Regions from separate parts of the Hymenobacter sediminicola genome, predicted to be linked through region 1. Evidence: riboswitches for the same ligand, from Rfam matches in the RefSeq annotation. Region 1 holds a riboswitch; the other holds the start of a gene.
What was found. Region 1 has a riboswitch for cobalamin ahead of H4317_RS09295 (acyl-CoA thioesterase). Riboswitches for the same ligand answer to the same signal wherever they lie in the genome.

Region 1 (4,416 bases):
AGAGTACGCGCACTAGTCAGACTGCCTGGAATCATTCCACCGCTTTCTACCACCTCACCCGGCCACGCGGCAGAACCATCTGGCAATCATCCAATATACAGATTCCGCTACACTAGCGCCAGATCCTTATACGCAACCTCTAACCGGACAGTAACTCTACACCGCCCTTCCAGCTATTGTGCGCTGACCCTACTGCTCCTCGTTGTTCATCCGGGACGTGTCGCGCGTGTCGGCCATGCGCAGATACACTACCAGCGAAATGGCCGCGCAGGCCGTCACGTACCAATAAAACCAGCTTTCCACGCCTTTGCTCTTGGCCAGCAGGGCCACATACTCGGCCGAGCCGCCGAAAATAGCTACCGTAAGCGCATACGGCAACCCTACGCCTAACGCTCGTATTTCCGTCGGAAACAGCTCGGCTTTCACCACGGCATTGATGGACGTGTATCCGCTCACAATCACCAGAGCTACTACCAGCAGTCCAAATGCCACGCCCGGGCTACCGGCCTGCCCCAGCCACGTCATCAGGGGCACGGTGCCCATCGTGGCCCCGATGCCGAAAAACAGCAGCACCGGCCGCCGCCCTACCCTATCCGACAGTGCCCCCAGCAGCGGCTGTAGCAGCATGGCCACGCCCAACGCCCCAAACGAGACGAGCGTTGCCTGGTCTTTGCTGAAGCCAGCAGTGTTCACCAGAAACTTCTGCGTGTAGGTCGTGAAGGTGTAGAACACCACGGTACCGCCCAGCGTGAGGCCTACCACCGTGAGTACCTCCCGCGGGTAGCGCAGCAGCACGGTGAGCTTGCTGGGCTGAGCCGACTGCGGCATAGTGGCTTCAGCAGCAGTCTGGCGCGTGAAGGCATCGGTTTCTTCCATGGTCCGGCGCAGGTACAGGGCCACCAGGGCTGCGCCCGCCCCGATTGCGAAAGGTACGCGCCAGCCCCACGCCTGCAATTCAGCTGGGGTCAGGAGCTGCTGCAGCCCAATCTGCACAAGTAGCGCCAGCAGCTGACCGGCAATCAGGGTTACGTACTGAAAGCTGGAGAAAAAGCCTCGGTTGCGCTGGTCGGCCATTTCGCTCAGGTAGGTGGCTGAGGTGCCGTATTCGCCGCCCACGCTCAAGCCCTGTAGCAGCCGTGCCAGCACCAGCAGCACTGGCGCCGCCACCCCAATCTGGCGGTAGGTGGGCGTAACGGCAATCAGCAGGGAGCCGCCGCACATGAGCAGCACCGAGGCCAGCAGTGCTGCTTTACGGCCGGCTCGGTCGGCATAGAGGCCCATAAGCCAGCCACCGAGCGGCCGCATCAGAAACCCCACCGCAAAAATGGCCGCCGAATTGAGCAACTGTGCGGTCTGATTGCCTTCAGGAAAGAACGACGGCGCGAAATACAGCGCGAAAGCCGAGTACACGTACCAGTCGTACCACTCGACCAGGTTGCCGACGGAGCCGCTGAAAATGGAACGGATACGGGATGCCATGCTGCGGCCGGCGGGCGCGGAAGTAGTCGTCTGCATGGCGGCAAAGTAACACCTGGCCGCTTCAGAACCGGCCATGAGCCCGGCGCATTTGGTTTAGTGGGTTACCTTCGCGGCCGTATTCTTTGTTTGATTTCCAGTCAGACGGCGGAAGGTTGCTGGGTACTACCGGCATGAAAAGGGAACCGGGTGCGAATCCCGGACAGACGCGCTACTGTAAGTCCCGCGCAGTTTTCACCAAATACAATTCCATTGGCAGGCCCTAGCCCGCTGAGAAGGACGGTGAAAATGGGACAAGTCAGGAGACCTGCTTTCCGCTGCATTGATGAGGCTGCCTTCGCGAAAAAGGGTCTTGTCGGGTACTGACGCGCCCTTGGGGCCGGGTTTGCACGAGCAGGTCGGGGCCGGCGCGTGTGCGGTAGCCGGTGGGCATTTTTCAGGGGAGGCAGGTTCCGGATTTCGGGCAAGGGAGTTTCTTTTCCTCTTTTCCCTCTATTCTATGCCTTCTCTCGAAGCCAAAATTGCCGCTGCCGAAACGCGCATCTTCAAAGCCGTTTTCCCCAATACCACCAACCACTACGACACGCTGTTCGGGGGCACCACCCTGCACATGATGGACGAGGTGGCTTTCATCACGGCTACCCGCTTCAGCCGCCTCAAGATGGTCACGGTGTCCTCCGACAAGGTAGATTTCACGCATCCCATTCCCGGCGGCACGCTCGTCGAGCTGATCGGCAACGTCGTCCGCGTGGGCAATACCAGCCTGCAGGTGCGCGTGGAGCTGTTTGTGGAGCAGATGTATTCCGAGGAGCGCATTAAAGCCGTATCGGGCCTGTTCACCTTCGTCGCCATCGACCAAGACAAACGGCCCGTGCGCATCATGCCTGTATAATTTTTTGGCATCCTCAATGGCTAAAGCCAATACAACAGTGGTTTAGGCAGGCTGTATCGTTCCGCTCTGGTTTTCGTATACCCGAGCTGAACTTTACAGTACTGGTTTTCAGTTCAGGGGCCACCTGTCACCTGTCTTCTTCTCTGTAGTATATGGATCAGCAGCAGAATAACCTTATCAGCGCGCGTTTGGAACAATCATTTAAAGAGGCCGACCAGGCCCGGGAAGAACTGACGGAGTCAGTCTCAAATTCCATTGCTGCAAACTGCGACCTGCTGCACCACGGCCTCGTGAGTGCCAAAGGACTGGAGGCTACCACTGAAATGTACCGGCACATGCTGGCCGAGTTGCTGCGCCACAGCTCTGGCGAAGTACGCGCCCAGGTGCTTACCTCCTTCAATCAGTCGATGGAGAAGTTCTGGCCCCGCAAGACCAACCACGACGGGCAGGCCCGCCCCTTGGATTAACCAACCTAGTTCTCCTATACAAGCCCGCTGCAGCCTCTAATGGTTGTAGCGGGCTTGTTTTTGTAGTCGGCTACTTGAGGGAAATGGATACGTAGGTAGAACCAGTAGCAGGCTGATGCTAGGGCAGCACCACGACTTCTGTTCTCCAGAAGCCGACTATGCCCCGTCAAAGCTCAGCCGTAAGGAAAGGGGCGTACTTTTTTACAATAGATATCTTCCCCCAATATTGCTTGGCAGTTCCGCTATTGTTTACCTCCCGCTATGATTTCGCCACAGCCGCTGGCCGGCAGTTCCAATGATTCTGTTTTTGACCGTATTGCACTGAGCCTGTCCGGCGGCGGCTTTCGGGCTTCGGCCTACAGCCTGGGCACTCTGAAAGCCCTATACCAGCTGGGGCTGCTGGAGCAGGTGCACATGCTCTCCACCGCTTCCGGCGGCACTATCACAGGGGCCTATTATGCCATGCGCCGCAAGTCCGGCCATACCTTCCCCGACATCTACCACGACTTCTACAAGATACTGAACCAGGACGCTATACTGCCTCAGGCACTGGCCCGGTGGGAAGCCGGCATGCGGGCTGGTGGCCCCCAGTACAAGCTCATTCAGGCTTTTGCGGAGACCTACAGCCAGCAGCTATATGGTGAAGCGCGACTGGGCATGTTCTGGGAGCCCGACGCGTCGGCGCAGGCTCCTTTCCATTTGCAAAGCCTCATCTTCGGTGCCACGGAAATGTATTCGGGCCTGGCATTCCGCTTCCAGCATAGCGCCTATCTACCAGCCCCTAAAGGCAAAACCCGCGAAACCTATGCCATCGACAACGGCAACGTGAGCCTTCCCGCCGAACACGCCCGCAAGCTGCGCCTCGGAGATGTAGTGGCTGCTTCCTCATGTTTTCCCGGCGGGTTTGAGCCGCTGGTGCTGCCGGATGACTTCTTTCCCGGCAACCCACCCGCTCAGCTGCTGACCAAGGGCGGCCGGCGCACTTCCGACCGGGTGGCGCTACTTGATGGCGGAATTTATGACAACCAGGGAATCGACAGCCTGCTGGTAGCCAATGAGCGCAACCGCCGCCACTTAGAGCAGGTGCAGCTCAGCCACTCGGCCCGGCAGGCGGCACTGCTGCAGCCAACCACGCTGTTTCTGGTGGCCGATGTCGGGGGCGCTGATAAGAATATCTACCAACCACCGCCGCCACTACCCCACGCTGCCTGGGCCCCTAAGCTGTGGCATATACTGCTGCTGCTGGTAGTGCTGGTGGCTGGGTTGGGACTAGGTGCCTGGCAGCTACATGAGGCTGGCACTTCCCCGTTTTTCAGTGGCGTGCTGGCGGGCCTGGGAACGGTGGGCGCCCTCGGGCTGCTGGTAGCGGGCTGGGGAATTGGCAAGCTCCGCCGGATGCTGCACAGCCAGAGCCCGAACCTCCCGGACTGGGTATTGCCGCGGCTGGCCCGCTTATCCGTGCCGCAGCTCAGGCAGCTGCTGGCCCTGCGGCTCGGCAGCACCCTCAAGCTCCTGACCTCGGTATTTATGCGCCGGGTACGCAGCCAGAACTACGAGCAGCTGTATCGGCAGCCCGGCGGG
Region 2 (4,416 bases), 1.4 Mb from region 1:
GTTGTTGACCACCACGTACCCCTGCTCGTCCACCACCAGCATCGACTGTACCACGTCGCCCAAGTCGCGCTGGTTCACGGTGCGGAAGGTGCTGTTGTCGATGACCGAGCGGGACGTTTTACTGAACAGGCTGACCTCGCCGTTGGGCGTGCCATACTGGCCTTCGTTCAGTACAAATACGTTGCTACCGTCTTTGCTGAGGTTATAGATAGGGGAGGTTTCGTCGTCGGAGTCGCAGCTGGCGAGGGCAAGGGCGCCAAAGCCGGCGAGGAACAGGCGGCTGAACAACGGAAAAGTGCGATACACTGGCAGCATAGAAAAGAAAGTTGGAATGAGAAAACTGGGTTAGCGCCACATCAGGCGTAGGCTCAGGCTGCCCCAGCGTGGAGGCATGGCCCGCGCTTCATACACTTGATAGTTGCGGTTCGTAAGGTTGAAGCCTTGAGCTGCTATCAGCAGGCCCAAAGAGGAACTGAGCTTTAGGGTGTAACCCATGGTGGCGTTCAGCAGCAGATAAGCCGGCAGTTGCTGGCCATTGCCCGAGTAAATGGAGCGTGAACCGGTGTAGCGCAACGTGGAAGAAAGCTGCCAGTTGCGCCAGTTCTGGTCGGTAGTGAGAGCCGCGCTGTGCAGCGGCACATAGGCCAGTTGCTTGCCAGGAGCCAGCTGGTCGGCCGCGTCGCCCTTGGTTTTCTCCGACTGCGTCAGGGCATAGCTCGCCCGGGTACTGAGGCGGTAGCGCCCCAACTGCCACTTGACCTGCGAACTGGCTTCTATGCCCTGCGCGCGTACCTGGCGTAGGTTACGAGGGGTGGTGTAGCCGGTGCGCGGGTCCGAGGTCCATTCTACCCAGTTGTCTACTAGCTGGCGGTAAGTCGTCAGCTCCGAGGTCAGGGCTAGCTGCGGGGTTGTTGCGTAGCTGTGCTGGAGGCCCAGTTCGTAACCGTAGCCACTTTCCGGAAGAAGGTTTGGGTCGCCGCCCTGGGGCCAGAACCGCTCATTTAGGGTAGGGGCACGGTAGCTGCGCGAGGTGCTGGCTTTGAGAGTAAGCTGCTGCCGGGTGGTCTGCCACACCTGCCATTCGGTGCCTAGTGTAGGCGTAAGTGGGACTGTGCGGCCCGGTAATACGGCTTGGCGCAGGTTGGCCGAGATACGTAAACCAGGGCGCGGGTCGTAGCGAAATAAGGCATAGCCAGCAAAGCGGTTTTCGGTTACTTCGCGGCGGTACAATTGCGGCTCCACAGCAAAATGCTGCGCTTCTACCCCGGCCCGCAGGCTGGCTCGGGTGCCAAAATTCACGGTGTGGTCGGCCTGAGCCTGGGTGGTGTGCACCGTAGAGTTGCTGCTCGTAGCGTCGTTACGGAAGTTGAGCACGTCTTCAAACCACGCTACTTTCACACCTGTCTCATGGCGGCTAGCCACGTGCCGGTAGCCGGCGAGTAGCCGCCGACTCTGGTCCCATTGCTGGGCGTGTGTATTGGCCGAGCCGATAGATGGCTGAATCTGGCGGTCGGCATCCGTGAGCCACGCCGAGGCCTGCACTTCGCCACGTTGGCCTACCCGCAGCACAATATCCTGCGCGAGGCTCCATTGGCGCAAAGCTGCGTTTTCCTGGCGGCGGCGCACTAGGCCGGTTATTTCGCGGGTAGAGTAGGGGAAATCATTGTCAGCAGTGCGGTACGAGGCCGCGGTGCGCACGGCAATGCGCTGGTTGCTGAAGCTGCCTTCCACACTACCCGCTTGCAAGCCGTAGCTGCCAGCATCGGCCTGGACCGTGCCTCGCAACCCTGCGCCCCATACGACCCCCGATGACAACAGCACCGTGCCACCCACTGCGCCCGTGCCATACGTAGCACCGGCCGGGCCGTGCTGCACTTCGGCGCGAGTATTTGCGCTCAGGGGTAATAGTGAAAAGTCCGTTTGCCCAAGTGTAGGCAGCATCACATTGAAGCCGTTCCAGAGCACCGCTGTATGTTGCGCCGCCGTGCCCCGAATAGAAATAGAAGCCAGCTGTCCTGGCCCGTATTCTTTCAGATACAGCGGCGTTCGGGAAGCCAATGCTTCTGCCAGCGTGCTGCCGGTCGGCAATACGGCGCCGGAATCCAGTACCGCTGTGACGCGGCTGCCCACTGCAAACCGGCTGGGGCGCACGCCCTGTACCCGCACTGCTGGCAGGCGCTGGACAGAATCGGTAAGAGGGGAGGAAGTTGGCTGCGCGAAGGCTACACCGGCAAACAGCAGAAGGCCTGCCAGCAGCAGCGCGCTTCGGTAAGGCTGGCACAACCAAGCCAGGCAGTGATGCCAGATACAGGACGCAAACACTCGAACCAAAATTTCCGAACCAGGAAAATTCAGTTCAAAACTTCAGGCAAGGAATTCCAAAGCCGGAACGCCACCCCAAAGCCGAGGCCGAAAACAGAAAATCAGGCTGCTACTAGAGCGGCCACTGCATTCATTCTCCGCCCTTCCACCGAAGGCGCTGAACATAGGAATTGCAAAGGCAGGTCTCCTGGCTTGCTTCGGGTACGCCGCCTTCCCATTTCTCGGGCCCGCACCAAGTGCAAGCTTTCTTCGAAACAGTGGCAGCTGAGGCGTACCAACTCATGAAGCGTACAGTTGCGGGGACAGCTCCGGAATTGAACCGGATTCCCTTTTCAGCCTCGCCCCGCAATTGGGGTCCGGCCACCTCTACAGCCGCGAAGGTAAGGCAATAAATTGGGAGAAATCAAAAAGCTGATGCGCGTAATGGCCAGTACTGACTTCCTACCGTACTGCCGTTGTTGTATTCTGCCTTCTTTATTCCCGTTTTTGCTTTGACCAAAATCCTGCCTCTCGAGTTTTACCAGCGCCCCGACCCTGTACAGATAGCACAGGACCTAGTAGGCAAGCACCTGTACACAAGAATTGATGGCGTGCTGACTGGTGGCCGTATTGTGGAGACGGAAGCATATGCTCACGTTAACGATTTGGCCTGCCACTCGCACTTGGGGCGCTATACTGCCCGCACCAAGGTGATGTATGAGCCCGGCGGCATAGCCTACGTGTACCTCATTTATGGCCGCTATGCCCTGTTCAATATCATCACCAACGAAGCTGGCAAAGCCGATGCCGTCCTAATTCGGGGGCTGGAACCACTAGAGGGAATCCCGGAAATGCTGTTGCGGCGCGGGTTGCCGGGCGTGCAGCGTAACCTCACGGCCGGTCCCGGCCTGCTGACCCAAGCGCTGGGCATTAGCACCAAGCACTACGGCACCGACCTTACCGGCGGCACTATCTGGCTGGAAGACGATCAGGAAGTAGTGCCCTCTGATCAAATTGTGGCCAGTCCGCGGGTTGGCATCGACTATGCCGGTAGTGATGCGGCGCTGCCTTGGCGGTTTCGGCTGGCAGGTAGTAAGTGGGTGAGCCCGGCGAAATAGAGGTTGTAGATCAGGAAGTCGGCTACTCAGATAAGGTACAGCGCCTCCTGCCGGCTCGCTGCTTTACAGCTTCTCGCACACCAGCACCATCAGCTTGCCCTCCAGATTGGTGGTGGCAAAAAGATAGATTTCACCTCCCTCACGAATGCCTGTGCGGTGCCGAAACTCCGCTACAGTATCCGGGAAGTTGCGGGTCGTCACGTGGGCACGGCCATCAGTACCTAAGTGCGCTTTGAGTGCCACACCATCATACTTTTCCACGGCTCGAATGCGGAATATGCGCCCCGGGAAGTCTGTGCGCAGTACGTCGGACGTGTAGAGGTGGCTGTGCTGGTGCAGCTTCAGCAGCTCAAACGCCGTTCCGACACTGCGAAAACCGCCCGCCTTCAGCACCGCCACATTGGGCTCGTAGAGGTACTGCTGCGGCTCGGCGTAGCGCGGTATAGCGCGGGCTTCACGGGCCCGGTTCATTCGGAATTCCTGCTGCGTACCGTCGCGGCGCAGGTTCACAGTGTAGCGCTCCGGGTCTACGGCTGGCTCAGGGCCCAGCTCATACAGTACTTCCTTGCACTCATTGTCCACGGCTACCACCCAAAGCCGCCGCACCTGCCGCAACTCCAAGATGGCCTGCTCTATATCGAGCATGGGGGAGGTTTTGAGCAATACCCGACGGCCCTTGTGCAGCAGCAGCGGCATCAGGCGCAGTACATCCGGCTCACAGTCCTGTAGCCGAAAAATCTTGCGTGCTGCCGTGTCGCGTCGGGCTGGGTCGAGGTAAATCCAGTCGAAGGTATCGGGCGTACTGCGCAAGAAGTTCACCGCGTCTACGGCATGGTACTGCACATTCCGGACACCCAAGTGGGTCAGGTTAAAGCGAACCACTTCCGCTAAAGCGGCATTGCGCTCCACGTAATGCACTTCTGCCACCTGCTCGGCGAAACACGACACATCTACCCCAAAGCCACCGGTAAGATCTACCAGCCGCTGCCCGCTCACC

Region 2: another riboswitch for cobalamin. It lies ahead of H4317_RS03285 (TonB-dependent receptor plug domain-containing protein); the one in region 1 lies ahead of H4317_RS09295 (acyl-CoA thioesterase).

The regions. Positions count from the first base shown of each region.
Region 1 covers NZ_CP060202.1:2,198,930-2,203,345, reverse strand. Annotated here, with positions in the region: gene H4317_RS09300 (MFS transporter) at 190-1,515, opposite strand; cobalamin riboswitch at 1,612-1,805, shown strand; gene H4317_RS09295 (acyl-CoA thioesterase) at 1,976-2,368, shown strand; gene H4317_RS09290 (hypothetical protein) at 2,557-2,835, shown strand; gene H4317_RS09285 (patatin-like phospholipase family protein) at 3,097-4,416, shown strand, end outside.
Region 2 covers NZ_CP060202.1:779,406-783,821, forward strand. Annotated here, with positions in the region: gene H4317_RS03280 (YncE family protein) at 1-315, opposite strand, end outside; gene H4317_RS03285 (TonB-dependent receptor plug domain-containing protein) at 346-2,283, opposite strand; cobalamin riboswitch at 2,483-2,705, opposite strand; gene H4317_RS03290 (DNA-3-methyladenine glycosylase) at 2,814-3,419, shown strand; gene H4317_RS03295 (THUMP-like domain-containing protein) at 3,483-4,416, opposite strand, start outside.